DNA from 3 places in the Kocuria sp. KH4 genome. Region 3 is predicted to be linked to each of the others. Evidence: riboswitches for the same ligand, from Rfam matches in the RefSeq annotation. Region 3 holds a riboswitch; each other region holds the start of a gene.

Region 1 (7,332 bases), on a different contig from region 3:
CTCGGGGGCTCCGTGATGCAGAGCTACACCCTGGAGCTGGAGCTGCCGGTCCTCGGCCACCAGAAGTTCGTGTCCGCGCTGGTCTTCGACGTCGCGGTCTACCTGATCGTCGTCGGGCTCGTCCTCGACATCCTGCGCTCGCTGGGCGGGCGGATCGACGAGCGGATCGAGGAGGACGCCGTGCGCCGGCGCCGGAGGACGCCCGGGCGCGGCACCCGTATCCGGGTCACCCGGCAGCGCCGGGTCACCGCGGGGTCGTCCGTGGCGACCTCGGCGACCTCACCCGCCCCGGTCACGACCGCCGGGGCGGGGCCCGACGAAGGGAACGAGCACCGATGAGCGTGAACCTGACCCTGCTGGTCGTGATGGGCGTGCTCTACGCCGTGGGGGTGTACCTCCTGCTCGAGCGCTCGCTCACCCGGGTGCTGCTGGGGCTGATGTTGCTCACCAACGGCACGAACCTGCTGATCCTGCACGCGGGCGGGGTCCCCGGCTCCGCACCGCTCTACGACAGCTCCACCGCCGCGGAGGACTACAGCGACCCGCTGCCCCAGGCGCTGATCCTCACCGCCATCGTCATCTCGCTGGCCGTCACCGCGTTCCTGCTCGGGATGGTCTACCGCTCCTGGGTGCTCGGCCGCCGGGACGAGATCCAGGACGACGTGGAGGACCGGCGCGTGGCCCGGCAGTCCTCCTACGACGTGGAGGACGACGCCGAGGTGCCCGCGGACACGACCGAGTTCGAGGAGGCGCCCCGCCGCGACGACCCCGACGAGGACCTCGAGGCGCCCGGTCCGCCCGCGCGCCGGCGGGAGGGGACCCGATGACCGTCCACCTCGCGCAGCTGGCCCCGCTGGCCGTCATCATCCCGTTCCTGGGCGCGGCCCTCAGCCTCGTGCTGCTGCGGCGCAACGCGCTGCAGCGCGCCGTGGCCATCGGGTCCCTCGTGCTCACCCTCGTGGTCGAGGTCGCGGTGCTGGTGAACACCTGGGACCTCGGCCCCCAGGCCGTCCACCTGGGAGGCTGGGCGGCGCCCTGGGGCATCGTCATGGTCGTGGACCAGCTCTCCTCGCTGATGCTCGTGGTCTCCACGGTCGTCTCGCTCGCGGTGCTCGTCTACGCCAGCGGGCAGGGCGTGGCCGACGGCGACCGCGAGGGCCCGATCTCGATCTTCCACCCCTCGTTCCTCATCCTCGTGGCCGGGGTCTCCAACGCCTTCCTGGCGGGCGACCTGTTCAACCTCTACGTGGGCTTCGAGATCCTGCTCACCGCGTCCTACGTCCTGATGACGATGGGCGGAACGGTCCAGCGGATCCGCACGGGCGTCACCTACGTGGTGGTCTCCGTGATCTCCTCGGTGCTGTTCCTGATCACCATCGCGATGATCTACGCGGCCACGGGCACCATCAACATGGCCGACCTCTCGGTGAAGCTCGCCGACCTGCCGGTGGGCACCCAGCTGCAGCTGCACGTCATGCTGCTCATCGCCTTCGGCATCAAGGCGGCGGTCTTCCCGCTGTCCTTCTGGCTGCCCGACTCCTACCCCACGGCCTCCGCCCCCGTCACCGCGGTGTTCGCCGGGCTGCTGACCAAGGTGGGCGTCTACTCGATCATCCGCACGGAGACCGTGCTGTTCCCCGGGGACCGGCTCGACGCCCTGCTGATGTGGGTCGCGCTGCTCACCATGGTGGTGGGCATCCTGGGCGCGCTCGCCCAGATCGACATCAAGCGCATGCTGTCCTTCACCCTCATCAGCCACATCGGCTACATGATCTTCGGGGTGGCCGTGGGCAGCCAGGAGGCGCTGTCCGCCACGGTGTACTACGTGGCCCACCACATCGTGATCCAGACCAGCCTGTTCCTGGTGGCCGGGCTGATCGAGCGCCGCGGCGGGTCGACCAACGTGGACCGGCTCGCCGGCATGGCCAAGATCTCCCCGCTGCTGGCGCTGCTCTACCTGGTCCCCGCGCTGAACCTGGGCGGCATCCCGCCGTTCTCGGGCTTCCTCGGCAAGACCGGGCTGCTGCAGGCCGGCGTGAACCAGGGCGATCCGCTCGCCTACGTGCTGGTGGCGGGCTCCGTGGCGGTGTCCCTGCTGACCCTCCTGGCCCTGATCCGCGTGTGGAACCGCGTGTTCCTGCGCAGCCCGGAGGACGCGGAGTACCCGGACCCGATCCTGCTGGCCCCGGTCCCGGCGGGCTCGCGCTTCCTGCTGACCTCCGGGTCGGTCGACGACCAGGAGGGCCGGTTCGCCGGCAAGGGCGACGTGCGCCTCATGTCGCCCTCGATGCTCGGCGGCGCCTCCGCGCTCGTCGCCGTGGGGGTCGCCCTGACCGTCTTCGCCGGCCCGCTCTTCCAGCTCGCGGACAACGCCGCGGAGAACCTGGTCCACCCCGAGCGCTACGTCACGGCCGTCCTGGACCCCGCGTCGGTTCCCCGGCCCGTGCTGGAGGAGGCCCCGTGAGCCCGCGACCCAAGAACTCCCTGCTCGTCGAGCTGCCGCTGCTGGTGTGGCTGGTGCTCGTGTGGGGCGCCCTGTGGGGCGACTTCGGCGTCGGCAACCTGCTGTTCGGCGCGGTGCTGGCGCTGCTCGTGACCTGGGTGCTCTACCTGCCCCCGGTCCAGCTCTCGGGCCGGTTCAACCCGCTGCAGTTCGCCGTCTTCGCCGTGAGCTTCGTGGGGCAGGTCGCCAAGGCCAGCGTGGACGTCATGCTCGTCGCGGTCCTCGTGGGCCCCCGGACCCGCAGCGCGGTCGTGGGCGTGGACCTGCGCACCCGCTCGGACCTGCTGCTCACCGCCACCGGCCACACCATGGCCCTGATCCCCGGCTCCATCCTGGTGGAGGTGGACCGCGCCCGGTCCACGCTCTACTTCCACGCGCTCAACGTCCGCACCCCCGAGGATGCCGAGGCCTTCCGGCGGTCGGCGCGGCAGGTCGAGGCCGCGTGGATCCGCATCATGGGCACCCGGGAGGAGCTCACCGCCCTGCGGGCCGAACGGCGCGGAGGGGACGGGGAAGGGCACGCGCAGGGGGACAGCGCGGCGATCAGCTCCCCGGTGACGTCCGGGCAGCAGATCGTCGGCGGACGGCGGGCCGACGTCCCCACCGGGACCGCCGAGCCCGGCGAGACCACCCGCAGCACCCGCACCACCCGGACCACCGAGGAGGACCGCCCGTGATGGGAATCGCCGTGGCCGTCGCCGCCGTGCTGCTCAGCGCGGCCGCCACGGGCACCCTCTACCGCCTGGCCAAGGGGCCGTCGCTGCTGGACCGGGTGGTGGCCACCGACGTCCTGCTGGCCATCGTGGCGGCCTCGCTGGCCGTGGAGATGGCCTACCACCAGCACCTCAACAACCTCATCCTCATGGTGATCGTCTCCCTGGTGGGGTTCATCGGCGCCGTGACCGTGGCGCGCTTCGCCACCCAGACCGCCGAGCACGGGAAGTGAGCCCCGTGCTGGACACCGTCCTGGACGCCGCCGCGGCCGTGTGCCTGGTCCTCGGGGCGCTGATGTCCCTGGCCGCCGCGATCGGGCTCGTCCGCTTCCCGGACCTGCTGACCCGCATGCACGCGGGGACCAAGCCGCAGGTCTTCGGGCTGCTGCTCATGCTCAGCGCCGTCGCCCTGGAGAACCGGGACCCGGTCATGATCCCGCTGATCGCGCTGGGCTGGATCTTCCAGCTGCTCACCGTGCCCGTCTCGGCGCACATGGTGGGCCGCTCCACCTACCGCACCAAGCACCTCAACCGGGCCACCCTGACGCGGGACGACCTGCAGGAGGTCCTCAACCGTGCCGGCGAGCCGGGCGGCAGCGGGGCGGCCCCGACCGGGCCCGCCCCCGCCCGCACCGACGGGGCCCGTCCCGGCGAGACCCTCCTCGACCCGCCCGCCGCGGACGGCCAGCACGCCGACGGACAGCAGACTGACGGATCCCGGGAGACACGTTAGGCTGGGCACGATCGACGGGCGCATCCGCGCCGCCCCGACGACAAGGAGCAGCAGTCCATGAACACGAAGATCCTCGAACTCGCCGGCACCGGCCTCTCGCTGGGCGGCGTGGCGCTCTCGCACAAGGTGCTCGGCGCCGCGTGGACGCGCATCACGGGGAACCCGCCCCCCGCCAAGAACCCGGACCCGGAGGAGGCCTGGACCGGCATCATCATCTGGTCCCTCGTGACCGGCCTCGTCGGCACGGTCATCAAGGTCGGGATCTCCCGCCAGATCGCGAAGATGGACTCGTCGTCCCGGAGCAACCCCAGGGCCTCGAGCCAGGCCGAGGTCTGAGCGCCGGCCGCCACCTCGCGCAGGGGCCCCTCCGGGCGGACACCGCAGCGGTGTCCGCCCGGACGGGCCCCTGCGTCGTCCGGGGGCGCCCCGCGACCCCGGACGGGCACGCGTGCCCGCGGCCGTGCACGGAGCGGGCGGGAGCGGGGTAGACTCGGTGCCACTGAAACGACAGGGGAGCGCACCCCGCCGGCGACGGCGGCAGAGCGCTGAGAGTGCGGATCACCGCAGACCCTCGAACCTGCTCCGGTTAGCACCGGCGAAGGGAGTCGAGCACCTCAGGGGTGGCTCGCGGACGTGCGCTCCGGCCGTGTCCGCGCGAACCCTTCCCCTCCTGGCACCGATGGCTCGCTGAGCCCAGGAGGAACACACCGTGAACACCACCACCCACCGTCCCGCCGGACGCAGCCGCACGTCCGGGTCCTCGTCCTGGCGCGTCGTCGACATCGTCGTGGCCGCCGTCCTCGCCGCCGTGTGCGCGGTCGTCTTCTGGGCGTGGTCGAACCTGCTCTACCCCGTGGTCGGCGCCGCCGCGGTGACCTATCCGCCCGCCGTGGGCCTGATCGCCGGCGGCTGGCTCGTGGCCGGCGTGCTCGGCGGCCTGATCATCCGCAAGCCGGGCGCCGCGCTGTTCTGCGAGCTGCTCGCCGCGGTCATCGAGGGCTTCCTCGGCACCCACTTTGGCTGGACCGTGGTCCTGTCCGGCCTCGTCCAGGGCCTCGGCGCCGAGCTGGTCTTCGCCGCGGTGCGCTACCGCCGCTACAACGCCGCCGTGGCCGCCGCCGCCGGTGCGGTCAGCGGCGTCTTCCTCGGCGTCAACGAGAGCATCATCTACAACTACGAGTGGGCCCTCGGCCACCAGGTCGTCTACGTGGTCCTCGCGGCCCTCTCGGGCGCGGTGCTCGCCGGGCTGCTGCTGTGGGCGGTGGTGAAGGCCCTCGCCGCCACGGGCGTGCTGCAGGGCCTGGCCTCGGGCCGGGTCGCGCGGCGATGACCGCCGCGGCGGTGCGCCCTCCCGGTGCGCCCACCGCCGCGGGGGCCCGCATCGAGGCCCGCGGCTTCGGCTGGCACCACCCCGGCCGGGAGACCCCCGCCCTGCAGGGCATCGACCTCGCGGTCGGGCCGGGGGAGCGGGTGCTTCTGCTGGGGCCGAGCGGGGCGGGGAAGTCGACGCTGCTGCACGCCCTCGCGGGGGTCTTGCACGACGACGACGGGCTCTCCCGGCAGGGGGAGCTGCTGCTCGACGGCGCGGACCCGGACCGGGTCCGGGGCCGCGCGGGCCTCGTGCAGCAGGACCCCGAGTCCCAGGTGGTGCTCTCCCGGATCGGGGACGACACCGCCTTCGGCCTCGAGAACCTCGCCGTGCCCCGGGAGCAGATCTGGCCGCGGGTCCGCGCCGCCCTCGACGACGTGGGGCTGCCCCTGCCGCTCGAGCACCCCACCGCCGCCCTCTCCGGCGGGCAGAAGCAGCGCCTGGCGCTCGCCGGGGCCGTGGCGATGAGCCCGGGGCTGCTCCTCCTCGACGAGCCCACCGCGAACCTGGACCCCGCCGGGGTGCGGCAGGTCCGGGACGCGGTGGCCCGGTGCCTGGACCGCAGCGGGGCCACCCTCGTGGTCGTGGAGCACCGGGTGGCGGTGTGGGCCGACGTCGTCGACCGCGTCGTCGTCCTCGGCCGCGACGGCGGGATCGCGCACGACGGGTCCCCGGCGCAGGTCCTGGGAGAGGCCGCCGACGAGCTGAGCCGCGCCGGGGTCTGGGTGCCCGGCCGGCTCCCGCCCACGCGCGAGCCCGCGCCGCCCCGGGCGGACGCGGAGGCGCTGCTGGGTGCGGCGGGGCTGGCCGTCTCGCGCACCCAGCCCTCCGCACGGCAGCTGCGCGCCCGGCGCCGGGCGCGGCGCCGGGGCCGGCCGCTGGGCGACGCCGCGGCGGGCCGGGACCTGCCGGTCGCGGCGAGCGGCGTCCGACTGGACCTGCTCCGTGGCCGGGCGGTCGCGGTGACGGGAGCCAACGGCGCCGGGAAGTCGACCCTGGCGCTCACGCTGGCGGGCCTGCTGGCGCCCGTGCGCGGGACCGTGACCGCGCACCCGCCCCTGGACCGCGGCGCCGGGCCGGACCCGCTGGAGTGGGCCGGACCGGACCTGGTGGCCCGCGTCGGAACGGTCTTCCAGGAGCCCGAGCACCAGTTCCTGCGCGCCACCGTGCGCGCCGAGCTCGAGCTCGGGCCCCGTCTGGCGGGCACCCCGCCGGCCGAACGGGACCGCCGCACGGAGGAGCTGCTCGACCGGCTGCGGCTGAGCCACCTGGCGGACGCGAACCCGTTCACCCTCTCCGGCGGCGAGAAGCGGCGGCTGTCGGTGGCCACGGTGCTGGCCACCGAACCGGACGTCCTGGTGCTCGACGAACCCACCTTCGGCCAGGACGCCCTGACCTGGGCCGAGCTCGTGGACCTGCTGCTGGAGGTCGTGGACGCCGGCACGGCCGTGCTCGCGGTGACCCACGACGAGGACTTCGTGCGGGCCCTCGGGGCCGAGGTGCTGGAGCTGGGGAGCGCCCCGCCGGTCCCCCCGGCGCCGGGGGCCGTGCCGGCGCCCCGGCCCGCCGCGGAGCACGCCCGGTGAGCGCGCCCGCGATCGCCCCGGCGGCCCGGGCCTCCCTGCTGGGCCGCGCGCACCCCGTGGTCAAGCTCGCCGGCGCCCTGGCCCTGACCGTGACCCTGCTGCTCAGCGCGGACCCCGTGACGTCGGGGATCGTGCTCCTGGGCGAGGTGCTGCTGCTGATCCTGGCCGGGCGGCGCCCGCCGGCGCAGCTGCTGCGGGCCTGGCCCCTGCTGCTGGCGGCGCTCGTGAGCGGATGGGGCACGGCCCTGCTCGCCGAGGACTCCGGGCCCGTGCTGCTGGACCTGGGGGTCACCGAGCTCTCCTCCGGTGCGGTCGCCGCGGGTGCGGCGATCGCCCTGCGCGGGCTCGCGCTGGCGCTGTCGGGGCTGCTCGTCGTGCTCAGCACTGACCCCACGGACCTCGCCGACGGGCTGGCCCAGACGGTGCGG
Region 2 (7,332 bases), on a different contig from region 3:
AACGGCGGATGCTGGTGCGGCAGAAGGACAACCGGATCCAGATCGGCGTCCTCGAGGACGGCGTGCTGGCCGAGCACTTCGTCTCCCACACGCAGCAGGACTCGCTGATCGGCAACGTCTACGTGGGCAAGGTGCAGAACGTGCTGCCCTCCATGGAGGCGGCGTTCGTCGACATCGGCCGGGGCCGCAACGCCGTCCTCTACGCCGGCGAGGTCAACTGGGACGCCTCCCGCCTCGAGGGCGGGCCGCGCCGGATCGAGGTCGCGCTGAAGTCCGGGGACTCGGTGCTGGTGCAGGTCACCAAGGACCCGGTGGGGCACAAGGGCGCCCGGCTCACGAGCCAGATCTCCCTGCCCGGCCGCTACCTGGTCTACGTCCCGGGCGGGTCGATGACCGGGATCTCCCGGAAGCTGCCCGACGTCGAGCGCGCCCGGCTGAAGAAGATCCTTAAGGACCGGCTGCCGGACGGGGCGGGCGTCATCGTGCGCACCGCCGCGGAAGGGGCCTCCGAGCAGGAGCTCACCCACGACATCAACCGGCTGCGGGCCCAGTGGGAGCAGATCCAGGAGCGGGCGGGCTCCACCAGGACCCTGGCCCCGGAGATGCTCTACGCCGAGCCGGACCTGACCATCAAGACCGTCCGCGACGTCTTCAACGAGGACTTCACCACCATGGTGGTCCAGGGCGAGGATGCGTGGGACAACATCGAGGCGTACGTGACCTACGTCGCGCCGGACCTGCTCGACCGGCTCCAGAAGTGGGACGAGGACGAGGACCTGTTCGTGAACCAGCGTGTGGAGGAACAGATCCAGAAGGCACTCGACCGCAAGGTCTTCCTGCCCTCGGGCGGCTCGCTCGTGATCGACCGGACCGAGGCCATGACGGTCGTCGACGTCAACACCGGCAAGTTCACCGGATCCGGGGGCAACCTCGAGGAGACCGTCACCAAGAACAACCTGGAGGCGGCCGAGGAGATCGTGCGGCAGCTGCGGCTGCGGGACATCGGCGGCATCATCGTCATCGACTTCATCGACATGGTGCTCGAGTCCAACCGCGACCTCGTGCTGCGCCGCCTGGTGGAGTGCCTGGGACGGGACCGCACCAAGCACCAGGTGGCCGAGGTGACCTCCCTGGGGCTGGTGCAGATGACCCGCAAGCGGATGGGCACGGGTCTGCTCGAGGTGTTCTCCGAGCCCTGCGAGCACTGCGCCGGCCGCGGCGTCGTCGTGCACGACCACCCGCTGGAGGGCCGCACCGGCGGCGTGCCGGGCGAGATCCGCGACCAGCGGCCCAACCGCACCGACCGCACCGACCGCAAGCGCAGCCGCCGCGGCCAGGGCGAGCAGCAGCCCGCCCGCCCGGAGGCCCGCCCCGCCGAGCCGGATCCCGCGGAGAAGGCGAAGGCCGAGGCCGCGCGCACGGCGTTCGCGACCATCGCGGCCGCCACCCACCACGAGGCCCCGGAGGAGGCGGAGACGCCCCGCGCCGAGGAGCCGGACGCCGCCGCCGAGTCCCGCCCGGAGGGCTCGGGACGTTCGCGGAAGAAGCGCCGCGGCAAGCGCAGCCGCAGCCGCGGCCAGGGCGCGGAGACCGCCGCCGAGCCGCAGGAGACCGGGGAGACCCGCTCCCCGGCCGAGCCCGAGCCCACCGCCGAGGAGCCCACCGCCGAGCAGGGCTCGCGCCTGACGATCAAGGGCGAGGTCATCGAGCTCCCGCAGGGCCACGCGTCCGACACCGAGGAGCCCGCCGAGGCGCCCCACCTGAGCCTGGACTCGCTGGCGGAGGCCTTCGGCCCGCGGACGCCGGAGCGGCGCACCCCCGCGCCGGCCGGCGACACCGGGGCGCCCGCCGCCGCGGCCCCGGACGAGACGGCCGGACCGGCGCCGCGTCCCGCCGAGGAGCGCCCGGCCACGGGCGGCGCCCCGGCCGGACCCTCCTCCGGGACGCCGGTCGGGACGCCGGTCGAGGCGCCCGCGGAGCCGGCGCGCCCGCGCCGCCGCTCGCGCCGCGCCTCGGCCCCGGCCGCCCGACCGGGGGAGGCCCAGGTGACCGCCGGTCAGGCGGCCGCCGCCGAGGGCGGACGGCACGAGGCCACCACCGCCGCTGCGCTCCCGCAGCGCGCCGCCGGGGACGGGCCGACCGTCGTGGGCGTCGGCGTCAAGGCCGAGGACCTCACCAGCGGCCGGCCCGCCGGCCAGGGCTGAGCGCCCGCCCGCCGAGGCACCCCGAAGGACCCCGACCCGCCGGTCGGGGTCCTTCGCCGTCACCGGGCCCGTCCTCCGGCCCGGCGCGGGACCGGTGCCTGCCAGCCTCCCGCCGGACCCCCGGCCGTCACACGACCCGCCCTCCTGTCCGGCCGCCCGGGTGCGGGAGTAGCGTGGTCGCACCACACGCGGGCGGCCCGACCGGGCGGACCCCCGGCCCGCAGCGCCGAGGGGATGGCCATGAGCAGCAAGCAGATCGTACTCACCGCGGGCACCGAGCTCTTCGGGCACCGGGACCCCTCGGCCCTGGACCGGCACTGGGCCCCGGACTTCCGGCAGCACTCCGGGCTCGGCCCCGACGGCCGGGAGGGGCTGCGCGCCGTCCTCCACCGGCTGCCGGAGGACTTCCGGATCGAGACCCTGCGCGTGCTCGAGGACGGGGACATGGTCGCCGTCCACTGCGTCTACCACGGCCTCGGCCCGGAGCCGCTCGTGGCGGTGGACGTCTTCCGCGTGGCCGGCGACCGCCTCGCCGAGCACTGGGACGCCCTCGCGCCGCTGCCCGGCGGGGCCGCCGGGGCGCACCGGATCGACGGCCCCCGGCAGGTCACGGACCACGAGCACACCGCGGCGAACAAGGCGCTGATCACCGAGTGGGTGCACGAACGGCTCCTGGGCGCGGACCGTGAGGCCCTCCGGGAGCTGGCCCGCGATCCGCGCTACGCCGAGCACGGCGCCGGCCCGGACGCCCCGCTCTCCCGGCGCGTCCTCCACCGGGTGCTCGGCGAGGGCGACCTCGTCCTGACCGTCACCGAGGGCACGCTCGCGCCCGACGGCGCGGACCCGGAGCACGGCGGCCGGCGACCGGCCGGCTGCTACGACCTGTGGCGGGTCGTGGACGGGCGGATCCTCGAGCACTGGGAGGTCGTCCAGCCCGTCCCCGAGCGGATGCCGCACGGCAACGGCTTCTTCTGACCGGGCGGGCCGGCGCCGGCCGGGGGCTAGACTGGCGGAACACCTGACACGGGGTGCCGCGCGAGCGGCTGAGATCACACCCGTCGAACCTGATCTAGCCAGTACTAGCGAAGGGATGTCGCTGATGCGCGATGCCGTACCCCCGCCCGCCCGCACCGCAGGAGCCGAGGGGGCGCCACCGGACCCCGCGCTCGCCGAGGACGCCGCCACGGCCCTCGAGGAGCTGCGCACCGCGGCGCCGCTGGTGCAGTGCATCACCAACACCGTGGTCGCCAACGTCACCGCCAACGTCCTGCTGGCCGTGGGCGCCTCCCCGGCCATGACCGACATCCAGGGCGAGGGCGGAGTCTTCGCCGAGCTCGCCGACGGGCTGCTCGTGAACACCGGAACGCCCACCGCCGAGCAGCGCGGCGCCGCCTACGAGGCCGTCGGCGCCCGCCAGCGGGCCGGCCGCCCCTGGGTCCTGGACCCCGTGGCCGTGGGCGCCCTGCCCGTGCGCACCGCGCTGGCCCGCGACCTGCTGCGGCACCGCCCGGCGATCGTGCGCGGCAACGCCTCGGAGATCCTGGGTCTCGCCGGCGGCGCCGGCGGCCGGGGCACGGACGCCACCCACGGCGTCGACGCCGCCCGGGACGCCGCCGCCGCGCTCGCCGCGCAGGCCGGCTCGGCCGTGGCCGTCTCGGGCCCGGTCGACCTCGTGCACGCCCCCGGCGGGGGCGTGGTGCGCGTGCCGCACGGCACGCCGCTGCTGACCCGGGTCACCGGCGGCGGCTGCGCCCTGGGCGCCCTCATGGCCGCCTTCACCGCGGTGCGCGCCGATCCCGCCGCGGCGGCGATCGCCGCCACGGCGGTCTACACCCTGGCGGCCGAGGACGCCGCCGCCGGCTGCGCCGGTCCCGGCTCCTTCGCGGTGGCCCTGCTCGACCGGCTGCACGCCATCACCCCGGAGCAGCTCGCCGCCCGGGCGGAGCTCGTGCGCGAGGAGGGTGGCCGGTGAGCGCCCGCCTCGACCCCGCCGCCCTGGCCCTGCACCTCGTGACCGACACGGCGCTCAGCGCCCCGCGCAGCGTGCCCGACGTCGTGGCGGCCGCCGTCGCCGGGGGAGCCACCATGGTCCAGGTCCGGGAGAAGCACGCCCCGGCCCGGGAGCTGGTGGCCCTGCTCGTGGCCGTCGCGGAGCGCGTGGGACGGGACGTCCCCGTGCTCGTCGACGACCGGGCCGACGCCTACCTGGCCGCCCGGGCGGCCGGGGCGCCCGTCGCCGGGGTGCACGTCGGCCAGAGCGACCTGCCCGTGGAGCTGGCCCGGCGGATCTGCGGGCCGGACGCGGTGGTGGGGCTGAGCGCCGCCACGGCGCCGGAGCTCGACGCCGCTGCCGCCCTGCCCCCGGGCACCGTCGACTACCTCGGGGTCGGTGCCGTGCGCGCCACCCGGACGAAGCCCGACCACCCCGAGCCGCTGGGCGTCGAGGGCTTCGCCCGCGCCGCGGCCCGCGCCACCCTGCCGTGCCTGGCGATCGGCGGGGTGCGGGTCGAGGACGCCGCCGCCCTGCGCGCGGCCGGTGCGGCGGGGCTGGCCGTGGTCTCCGGGATCTGCGCCGACCCCGATCCCGGGGCCGCGGCCGCCCGGTACGTGCTCGCCTTCGGCCGCGTCCCCGAGGAGGTGGCCCGATGAGCGCCCGGGTGCCCCGCGTCCTGGCCGTCGCCGGCACCGACCCCACCGGCGGGGCGGGACAGCAGGCGGACCTGAAGTCGATCGCGGCGATGGGCGGCTACGGCATGAGCGCCGTGACCGCCGTCGTGGTGCAGAACACCCTCGGGGTGCGCTCCGTCCACGTCCCGCCGGCGGAGGTCCTCGCCGCCCAGTTGGACGCCGTGGCCGAGGACGTCGGGATCGACGCGGTGAAGATCGGCATGCTCGGCTCCGTGCCGGTGATCGAGACGGTGACCCGCTGGCTCGAGCAGCGGCGGCCGCCGGTGGTGGTGCTGGACCCCGTCATGGTCGCCACGTCGGGCGGGCGCCTGCTCGAGCCGGAGGCCGAGGACGCGCTGCGCGCGATGCTCGCCCACGCCGACCTCGTCACCCCCAATCTGCCGGAGCTGGCGGTGCTCGCCCAGGAGGAGACCGCCTCCTCCTGGGCGCAGGCCCTGGCGCAGGGCCACCGGGTGGCCCGGGCGCACGGCACCCTGGTGCTCGTCAAGGGCGGGCACCTCGCCGGGGACCGCACGCCGGACGCCCTCGTGGGCCCGGACGCGCCGGAGCCCCTCGTCGCCTTCGACGGCGCCCGGGTGCCCACCGAGAACTCCCACGGCACCGGCTGCTCGCTCTCCTCGGCGCTGGCCACCCTGCAGGCCCGGCACGGGGACTGGGCGCACAGCCTCGGGATCGCCCGCGAGTGGCTGCGCGGGGCGCTCGAGCACTCCGCGGACCTGGACGTCGGCCGGGGCAGCGGACCCGTGCACCACTTCCACCACGTCCAGGACGCGCTGGAGGGCTGGGGTGCGGCGCCGGCCCGGTTCAGCGACGAGCTCTGGGCGGCCTCCGCGGGGGTGCGCCGCGAGATCGAGGAGCTCGACTTCGTCCGCGGCCTGGGCGACGGCCGGCTCGAGCCGGAGCGGTTCCTGGCCTACCTCGACCAGGACCTGCAGTACCTCGACGGCTACGGCCGGGCGCTGACCCTGCTCGCGGCCCGGGCCCCGGACGAGCGGCAGCGGCTGTTCTTCGCGGCCGGCGCGGTGTCCTGCACCGAGACGGAGAGCGAGTTGCACCGGGCCCGCCTGCGGCACGCCGGGACCGGGGCCGCCGGCTCCGGTCCCGGGGAGGTGACCCGGCGCTACACCACCTTCCTGCTCGCGGCCACCGCCGCGGAGCCCTACCCGGTGGGCCTCGCCGCGGTGCTGCCGTGCTTCTGGGTCTACGCCGACGTCGGCCGGCACCTGGGGGAGCTCGCGGCCGCCGCCGGGACCGGTGAGCACCCCTACGCGGACTGGCTCGCCACCTACGCCGACGAGGGCTTCCAGGAGGCGACCCGCACCGCCCGGGAGCTGCTCGACGAGGCCGCCCGGGGCGCGACCCCGGCCGTGCGCGAGCGGATGCGGGAGGTGTTCCTGGAGGCGTGCGCGCTGGAGCGGGACTTCTTCGCCGCGCCGGTCCCGGCGGTTCGGTTGGCGGGCATTGACGGGATCGAGTAGTCTTGATCTTCGGTGCCATGCCGGTGCGCGCGTGTTCCAACTCGACACCCCACCTGGCGGCACATGCGGGTGCAGTTCCTGAATTGCGGCGAACCTGCGCTGACCACGGCCTGGTCCCACGGGCCGGTCACCGTCAGCTCGTCTCAACGTCGTTGGTCCTGACAGGGGTGCGCTCGACCCACACTGTTTACACATGACGTCGAGAGAAGTGAGTTCCCAAGTGGTGTACGCGATTGTCCGCGCTGGCGGCCGCCAGGAAAAGGTTTCCGTCGGAGACCTCGTTACCCTTGACCGCGTCGCCGGCGGAGCAGGCAGCACCATCGAGCTTCCTGCCCTCCTGCTGGTGGACGGGGACAAGATCACCTCGGATGCCCAGACCCTGGCCAGCGTCAAGGTCACGGCCGAGATCGTCGGCGACCTGCGCGGTCCCAAGATCTCCATCCAGAAGTTCAAGAACAAGACCGGCTACAAGAAGCGCCAGGGCTTCCGGGCCGAGCTGACCACCGTCAAGGTGACCGGTATCGACGCCTGATCGGCGCGATTCCCCCTCCACATACCGGACGCCAGTCCCAACACGAAGGTAGGCACACCTCATGGCACACAAGAAGGGCGCGAGCTCCACTCGCAACGGTCGGGATTCCAACGCGCAGTACCTCGGCGTGAAGCGCTTCGGCGGCCAGACCGTCAACGCCGGCGAGATCCTCGTCCGCCAGCGCGGCACGCACTTCCACCCCGGCCTGAACGTCGGCCGCGGTGGCGACGACACCCTCTTCGCCCTGGCCGCCGGCCAGGTCGAGTTCGGCACCCGTCGGGGCCGGAAGGTCGTCAACATCCAGGCTGCCGCCGAGTAGTCGACCGGGCCGGTCCGCCGGCCCCCGGTGCGGGCTCCGTCCCGCACCACCCATGTCTGATCTGTGGAGGGTGGGTGCGTCCAGCGCCCGCCCTCTACAGTTTTAACGTGG
Region 3 (7,332 bases):
GACGTGGTAGCCGCCCAGGCGGACGTGGAGCGGCACGCGGCACCCTTCGGGCTCCTGGGGGCGATGCCCTTCGGCACCCAGTACGGCCACCACCCGCTGCCCGCCGAGGAGGACGTCGACGCGGCCTGGGACCGGGTGGCCCCGCACGTCGACGTCCTCATCGGCCGCACCACCGAGGAGGCGCGGCTGTACCTGCCCACGGTGCCGGCCCTGCAGCGCTGGACCCGTGTGCCGCTGCTGGGGCCGGTGGTCCGCCGCGCCGTGGTCGGATGGGCGACCCGGGCCGTGTACACCCGGGCGGTCCGCCGGTTCGCCCGCCGGCACGTGCGCGCCGGCGGGACGGCCCGCCACTACGTGATCTCCTGGGCCGCCCCGGGCAACCCGTACGGCGCGGCCCACACGGTCGACCTGCCCCTGCTCTTCGGCGACGAGCCGACCTGGGCGGGCACCGGGCTGGTCGCCGGTGCGGCGTGGGAGGACATCGACGCCGCCGGCCGGCCGGTGCGGCAGCTGTGGGCCGACTTCGCCCGCGGGGAGCCCCTCGGCGACGCCGGCCGCATCCCCGGCGTCCTGCGCCACCGGCGTGTCCGCCGCCCGCTCCGGCGCTGACCCCGGCCCGTCGTCCCCGACGCCGAGCCGCCGGGCGGAGCCGCGGCGGGCGGGGCCTAGGCGGCGACGCCCACCTGGATCAGCGTGCTCCAGGGGTCCTCGAAGCGCAGCACGGCGCCGTCGTGCCGGGTGGGGACCCGGTGGTCCGCCAGCCGGGCCTGCAGGGCGGCGACGTCCTCGGCCGCGGGGAGGTCGATGTTGACCTGCCCCAGCCCCAGGGATGCGGCCCGCGGGCCCGCCCCGGCGCTGTGCCAGGTGTTGAGCGCGATGTGGTGGTGGTAGCCGCCGGCCGCGATGAACAGGGCCGAGCCGATGTCGCTCATCACCTCGAAGCCCAGGACGTCCACGTAGAACCGCCGGCCCTGTGGGATGTCGCCGACCTGCAGGTGGACGTGGCCGAGGGTGGCCGGCGGCGCCGCCGGGCGGGCGCCGGCCGGCTCGGGCAGGTGCTCGCCGAGGAACGCGGTGGGGTCCAGCGGGTTGGACGCCAGCGTCAGCAGCCCGTTGGCCTCCCGCCGCCAGGTGTCCCGGGGGCGGTCGGTGTACAGCTCCACGCCGTTGCCCTCGGGGTCGTCGAAGTAGAAGGCCTGGCTGTAGAGGTGGTCGGCGCTGCCGGTGAACGAGCGCGGCGCCACGGCGGCGACCGAGGCCAGGGCGGCCGCCAGGGCCGGCTCGTCCTCGAAGAGCACCGCGGTGTGGAACAGCCCCGCCTGGCCGCGGCGGGCCGGCGGCAGCTCCGGGACCTGCCGCAGGCGCAGCACGGTCCGGCCGGCACGGCCCAGCACGGCGGTGTCCCCGGCGTGGGCGAGGACCTCGAGGGTCACGGCGTCCGTGTAGTAGGCGAGCATCGTGTCCAGATCGGCCACGAGCAGCTCCACGGCGCCCATCCGGGTCCCGGCGGACAGCAGGTCGTCCGCCGGGCGCGGTGTCAGGCTCCGGGGATCGGGGTTCTGGGGAAAGATCGGCATCTCGGGCTTCTCCGTCGGCGTCGGCGCAACTCAGGGTGATGTGCCCCCAAGAATACCGGGGAAACTATTTCCGGTGCAAGCATCTGGGAGGCCCCCGCCGTCCCGCAGCCGCTTAGAGGACGAAGATCAGCGCCACGATCACCGCCACGATCGCCAGGAGGACCAGGCCCCAGGCCTTGAGGTTGTCGGAGTCGTCCTCCGCGGGGTCGTGGGCGGCGGGCGGCGGCCAGCCGCCGGTCGCCGGGCCGCGCCCGCCCGGACCGGGGAGCGGCCCGCCCTGGGCCTGGCCCGGGAACGGCTCCCCGGGCGCGCCGGGCCGGCCGACCTGCCCGGGCGGCGGCGGGGCGGGCGTGGCGGGGCTCACGCCCCACTGCGGGGCCTGCGGGGCGTCCGCGATCGAGGGCGGCGACGACGGCGGCCCGGCCGGGCCGCTCGCCGGTGCCGTCGGTGTCGGAGGAGCGACCGGGGGCGCTGCGGGCGGCGGCGTCCCGCCGGAGAGCACGGGCCCGTCCTCGCGGTGGCCCCGCTCGGCCTCCGTCAGCAGGGCCACGAAGCGCTCCAGGGACTCCGAGCCGTCGTACTCGCGGGCCAGGAAGCGCTCGGCGCGGCGGCGCACCACCCGGTAGACGCGCCCGTCGTCGGGGATCGAGAGGTCCCGGGCGGCCCGGGCCACGGCCAGCGGCGGCTGCTCGGGCAGCGGGTTCGTGCCCCACTCCAGCAGCCCGGTCAGCAGCGGCCGTTCCAGCACCGAGGCCATCGCCGCGCGGGCGCCGGGCACGCGGGTGAGCTCCAGCAGCCCGCTCGGCGGGGCCGAGGGGCAGCCCGGGACGTCGCCGGGCAGCCGGGCCGCCCGCTCGAGCCAGAACGTGTCGCCGAAGAGGGTGGCCAGCAGCACGGCCGCCGCGAGCCGGTCCTCGCCGGGGGCGGCGTCCTCCGGGGCGCCCTCCTCCCAGTGGGTGCCCAGCGCCCGCCGGGCGGGCTCGCCGGCCAGCCGGACGCGCAGCTGCACGTCCTCCGGGCCGCGGGCGGTCTGCGCGGGATGCTCCACCGCGTGCCGCACCTGCGGGTCGAGCTCGGGGTCCATGGGCCACTCCTCCGTCGTCGTCCGTGAGGTCCATGCTCCCAGATCGGGCTGTGCGGCGGCGGGGAGCCGGTGGGGAGTTGCGCCGGGCGCGTCCGGCGCAGGCCCCGCCCGGCGTGTCCGGCGGGAAGCGTGCCGGGCGGGGAGTGCGTCAGGCGGGGAGCAGGCTGCGCAGCTGCCCGGCGGCCAGGCGCGGGTCCGGGGCCTCGGTGACCGCCCGCACCACCACGGCGCCGCGCGCCCCGGCGGCCAGCACCTCGGGGAGGCGCTGCTCGTCGATGCCGCCGATGGCGAACCACGGCACGGGCGCGGCCGCCGGGTCGGCGTCCAGCCGGGCCTCGGTCAGCGCGGCGACCTCCCGCACGAGGCCCAGGCCGGTGGCGGGCCGGCCCGGCTTGGTGGGGGTCTCCCACACGGGCCCGGTGCAGAAGTAGTCCACGTCCGGGTCGGCCAGCGCGGCCCGAGCCTGGTCGAGGTCGTGGGTGGAGCGGCCGATCAGCACGTCGGGGCCGAGCAGCCCCCGGGCCTGGGCGGGGGTGAGGTCGCGCTGGCCGGCGTGGAAGACGTCCGCGCCCACGAGCGCGGCGAGGTCGGCGCGGTCGTTGACGGCGACCAGCGTGCCGTACTCGGCGGCGACCCGGCCCAGCAGCCGCAGGGCGGCGATCTCCTCGTCGGTGTCGATGCTCCGGTCCCGCAGCTGGACGACGTCCGTCCCGCCGGCGCAGACGGCGTGCAGGAACTCCTCGAGGTCCCCCTGGATGCGGCGCGCGTCGGTGCACACGTACAGCCGGGCGGCGAGGAGCCGGTCCGTGCGCGTGGTGCGCAGCGGCGAAGCGGCGGGGGCGGGGACGTCCTGGGTATGCTGGGTCACACGCTGATGATAGGTCAGCGGTTCTGCGGGAGCCCCACGAGGGGCTGAGAGGGCGTCCGGCGCCGACCGCCACACCTGATGCGGGTCATGCCGCCGTAGGAAAGGACGATGCCGGTGACGTCCGTGCCCCCCGTTCCGAGCTCCGCCGCCCAGCACGTGCGGGCCGACGTCGCCGTGGTCGGAGCCGGGGTGGTCGGCCTGGCCACAGCGTGGGAGCTGCGCCGCCGCGGCCGCTCGGTGGCCGTGGTGGACCCCGAGCCCGGTGCCGGGGCCAGCCGGGCCGCGGCCGGGATGCTCGCCCCGGTGAGCGAGGTCCAGTACCAGCAGGAGCCGCTCTACCCCCTCATGCTCGCCTCGGCCGCCGCCTACCCGGCGTTCGTGGCCGCCGTGCAGGAGGCGGCCGGCGGCTCGGTGGGCCACCGCGCCACCGAGACGCTCGTGTGCGGCGTCGACGCCGCCGACCGGCAGGCCCTGGCGGACCTGCGGGAGCTCCAGCGGCGCCACGGCATGGCCGTGGAGCCGCTCCCGCTGCGCGCCGCCCGGGCCCTGGAGCCGGCCCTGAGCCCGCGGCTGTCCGCCGTGCACCGCGTGCCCGACGACCACCAGGTGGACCCGCGCCGGCTCGTGGCCGGGCTGCTCGCCGCCCTCGTCGCCCCCGCGCTCCCCGTCCCCGCGCTCCCCGGCCCGTCCGGGGCCTGCGGGACGGACGGCGCCGACGGCGGGCCCGCCCGCCTGGTGCACGACCGCGCCACGGGCCTGCGCCACGGCCCCGACGGCGCGGTGACGGGCCTGCACCTGGCCTGCGGCGGGATGGTCTCGGCGGCGGAGACGGTCCTCGCCCCCGGCACCGGTCTCACCGGCCTGGCAGGCCTGCCCGGGTCCTGGCGGCCGCCGCTGCGCCCGGTGCACGGGGACATCCTCCGCGCCCGCCCGCCCCGCGGGGCGCCGCCCCTGCTCGAGCGCACCGTCCGGGGCCTGGTCCACGGGGTGCCCGTCTACCTGGTGCCCCGCGACGACGGGACGGTGGTGATCGGGGCGACCTCCCGCGAGGACGGCCTCGACGGGACCAGCGCCGGGGGCGTGTTCCGGCTGCTGCGCGACGCCCAGGCCGTGGTCCCCGGCGTCGCCGACCTCGAGCTGGTCGAGGCCATGGCCCGCGCCCGGCCCGGGACCCCGGACGACATCCCGTACCTGGGCCGCGTCCGCGGACCGGAGGCAGGCCCGGTGCCCGGTCTCGTGGTCTCCACCGGCTACTTCCGCCACGGCGTGCTGCTCGCCCCGCTGGCCGCCCGCCTCGCCGCGGAGCTGGTGCTCGGCCGCTCCGGCGCGGACCCGGGCCCCGACGCCGAGTACCTGGCCACCACCGACCCGCACCGCTTCGACCGTCCCGTCGAGGCGCCCACCACGGACCCCGCGACCGGGTCCCGCACCCCGCACAGGAGCACCCGATGACCGCCATCACCCTCAACGGCCGCCCGCACGTCGTGGCCGGGGACACCACCGTCGGAGACCTCGTGGCCGAGACCGTCGGGCGGCCCCTGGGCCCCGACGGCGCCCCGCTGGACGGCCGCCGGCTGGGCGTGGCCGTGGCGGTGGACGCCGCCGTGGTCCCGCGCAGCCGCTGGGGTCGGACCCCCGTGGCCGAGGGCCAGGCCGTCGAGATCATCACCGCCGTCCAGGGAGGCTGACATGACCCACCCCGCACCCCTCGCGGACCCGCTCGTGCTCGACGGCGCCGCGCTGTCCTCCCGGCTGATCATGGGCACCGGCGGGCTCAGCTCGCTGCACACCCTGGAACAGGCCCTGCTCGCCTCCGGCACCGAGCTGACCACCGTGGCCCTGCGCCGCTACGCCCCCGGCCACGGCGACTCGCTGTTCGCGATGCTCGAGCGCAACGGCATCCGGATCCTGCCCAACACCGCGGGCTGCTACACCGCCCGGGACGCCCTGCTCACCGCCGAGCTCGGCCGCGAGGCCCTGGAGACCGACTGGGTCAAGCTCGAGGTCATCGCCGACGAGGACACCCTGCTGCCCGACGTGGTGGAGCTGCTCGACGCCACCGAGCAGCTCGTGGCCCGCGGCTTCCGGGTCTTCGCCTACACCTCCGACGACCCGGCCGTGGCCCGCCGGCTGGAGGACCTCGGCGCGGCCGCCGTGATGCCCCTGGGGGCGCCGATCGGCACCGGGCTGGGGATCCTCAACCCGCACAACATCGAGCTCATCACCTCCCGGGCCTCGGTGCCCGTGGTGCTCGACGCCGGGATCGGCACCGCCTCCGAGGCCGCCCTGGCCATGGAGCTGGGCTGCGACGCCGTGCTGCTGGCCAGCGCCGTGACCCGAGCCCAGGACCCGGTGGCCATGGCCACCGCGATGCGCCACGCCGTGGCCGCCGGGCGGCTCGCCGCCGGCGCCGGGCGGATCCCGGCCCGCCGCCACGCCCGGGCGTCTTCGCCGATGGCCGGGCGGATCGGCGCCGGCGCGCCCGACGGCACCCCCGACGGCATGTCCGACGGCGGGCCGGCCGCCGACCCGGCGGACGTCCCGCGCGGGGACTGGGCGCCCGTGGGGGAGCGGCCGTGAGCCCGCTGCCCCCCCTGGTGGAGCCGGGCCCCGACCTGACCCGGGCGGAGCTCGAGCGCTACGCCCGGCACCTGAGCCTGCCCGGCATCGGTCCGCTCGGCCAGCGCCGGCTCGGCAACGCCCGGGTGCTCGTGGTCGGCGCCGGCGGGCTGGGCGCCCCGGCCCTGCAGTACCTCGCCGCGGCCGGCGTGGGCACGCTGGGGATCGTCGACGACGACGTCGTGGCGGTCTCCAACCTGCAGCGCCAGGTGGTGCACCGAACCGCCGACGTCGGCCGGCCCAAGGCGGACTCCGCCGCGGAGGCCGTGGCCGCGCTCAACCCGCTCGTGCGGGTGCGCACCCACCCCTGCCGGCTCACGGCGGACAACGCCCTGCGGATCCTCGGAGAGTACGACCTCGTCCTCGACGGCGCGGACAACTTCGCGACCCGCTACGTGGTCGGCGACGCCGCCGCCCTGACCGGGATCCCCTGCGTGTGGGGCTCCATCCTGCGCTTCGAGGGGCAGGTCAGCGTCTTCTGGGCCGGCCACGGGCCCACCTACCGGGACCTCTACCCCGAGGCGCCGCCGGACGGGGAGGTCCCCAGCTGCGCCGAGGGCGGGGTCTTCGGCATGCTCCCCGCCACCGTGGGCGCGGTGATGGTCACCGAGGCCGTCAAGCTGATCACCGGCACCGGCGAGCCCCTGCTCGGGCGGGTGCTGCTGCACGACGCCCTGGCCATGACCTGGCGCGAGATGCGCCTGAGCCCGGACCCCGACGCCGCCCCGGTCACCGCCGTCGCCCGGCCCGAGGCCGTCGCCCCGCCGCCCGGCGGCGGGGCGGAGCCCGCCGAGACCGTCGGGGCAGCCGAGCTGGCCCGGCTGCTGGCACGGCGGGCGCGCGGCGAGGCGGACTTCGTGCTGGTCGACGTGCGGGAGGACTGGGAGCGGCAGCTCCTGGCCATCCCCGGCGCCGTGCCGGTGCCGCTCCCGGAGCTGCTGGATCGGGGGCCGGCCGCCCTGCCGCCGGAGGCCCGGGGCGCGGACCTCGTGCTGCACTGCAAGGCCGGCGCCCGCTCGGCGAGCGCCCTCGCCGCGCTGCGCCCGTTCTACGCCGGCCGGGAGGAGCGGCTCCGCCACCTCGAGGGCGGGGTGCTGGCCTGGGCGGAGCTGGTGGAGCCGGAGCGGCCGCGCTACTGATCCGTCCCCCGCCGGTGCGGCCGCGGCGGATGCGTACACCATCCG

Evidence for each region. Region 3 has a riboswitch for thiamine pyrophosphate ahead of ACWCOM_RS02165 (FAD-dependent oxidoreductase). Riboswitches for the same ligand answer to the same signal wherever they lie in the genome.
Region 1: it holds a riboswitch for thiamine pyrophosphate, as region 3 does, so the genes downstream of both, ACWCOM_RS01590 (ECF transporter S component) here and ACWCOM_RS02165 (FAD-dependent oxidoreductase) in region 3, are expected to answer to the same signal.
Region 2: it holds a riboswitch for thiamine pyrophosphate, as region 3 does, so the genes downstream of both, thiM (hydroxyethylthiazole kinase) here and ACWCOM_RS02165 (FAD-dependent oxidoreductase) in region 3, are expected to answer to the same signal.

What each region holds. Positions count from the first base shown of each region.
Region 1 is NZ_JBSJYX010000001.1:327,094-334,425, reverse strand. Features, by position in the region: gene ACWCOM_RS01625 (Na+/H+ antiporter subunit A) at 1-339, shown strand, start outside; gene ACWCOM_RS01620 (Na(+)/H(+) antiporter subunit C) at 336-827, shown strand; gene ACWCOM_RS01615 (Na+/H+ antiporter subunit D) at 824-2,464, shown strand; gene ACWCOM_RS01610 (Na+/H+ antiporter subunit E) at 2,461-3,180, shown strand; gene ACWCOM_RS01605 (monovalent cation/H+ antiporter complex subunit F) at 3,177-3,449, shown strand; gene mnhG (monovalent cation/H(+) antiporter subunit G) at 3,455-3,949, shown strand; gene ACWCOM_RS01595 (DUF4235 domain-containing protein) at 4,007-4,285, shown strand; TPP riboswitch at 4,449-4,570, shown strand; gene ACWCOM_RS01590 (ECF transporter S component) at 4,659-5,279, shown strand; gene ACWCOM_RS01585 (ABC transporter ATP-binding protein) at 5,276-6,904, shown strand; gene ACWCOM_RS01580 (energy-coupling factor transporter transmembrane component T family protein) at 6,901-7,332, shown strand, end outside.
Region 2 is NZ_JBSJYX010000025.1:36,894-44,225, reverse strand. Features, by position in the region: gene ACWCOM_RS15615 (Rne/Rng family ribonuclease) at 1-2,204, shown strand, start outside; gene ACWCOM_RS15610 (nuclear transport factor 2 family protein) at 2,445-3,179, shown strand; TPP riboswitch at 3,219-3,312, shown strand; gene thiM (hydroxyethylthiazole kinase) at 3,304-4,176, shown strand; gene thiE (thiamine phosphate synthase) at 4,173-4,853, shown strand; gene thiD (bifunctional hydroxymethylpyrimidine kinase/phosphomethylpyrimidine kinase) at 4,850-6,370, shown strand; gene rplU (50S ribosomal protein L21) at 6,591-6,902, shown strand; gene rpmA (50S ribosomal protein L27) at 6,964-7,221, shown strand.
Region 3 is NZ_JBSJYX010000002.1:8,146-15,477, reverse strand. Features, by position in the region: gene ACWCOM_RS02185 (carboxylesterase family protein) at 1-609, shown strand, start outside; gene ACWCOM_RS02180 (VOC family protein) at 666-1,577, opposite strand; gene ACWCOM_RS02175 (hypothetical protein) at 1,690-2,661, opposite strand; gene thiE (thiamine phosphate synthase) at 2,810-3,529, opposite strand; TPP riboswitch at 3,545-3,648, shown strand; gene ACWCOM_RS02165 (FAD-dependent oxidoreductase) at 3,638-4,981, shown strand; gene thiS (sulfur carrier protein ThiS) at 4,978-5,217, shown strand; gene ACWCOM_RS02155 (thiazole synthase) at 5,219-6,109, shown strand; gene moeB (molybdopterin-synthase adenylyltransferase MoeB) at 6,106-7,287, shown strand.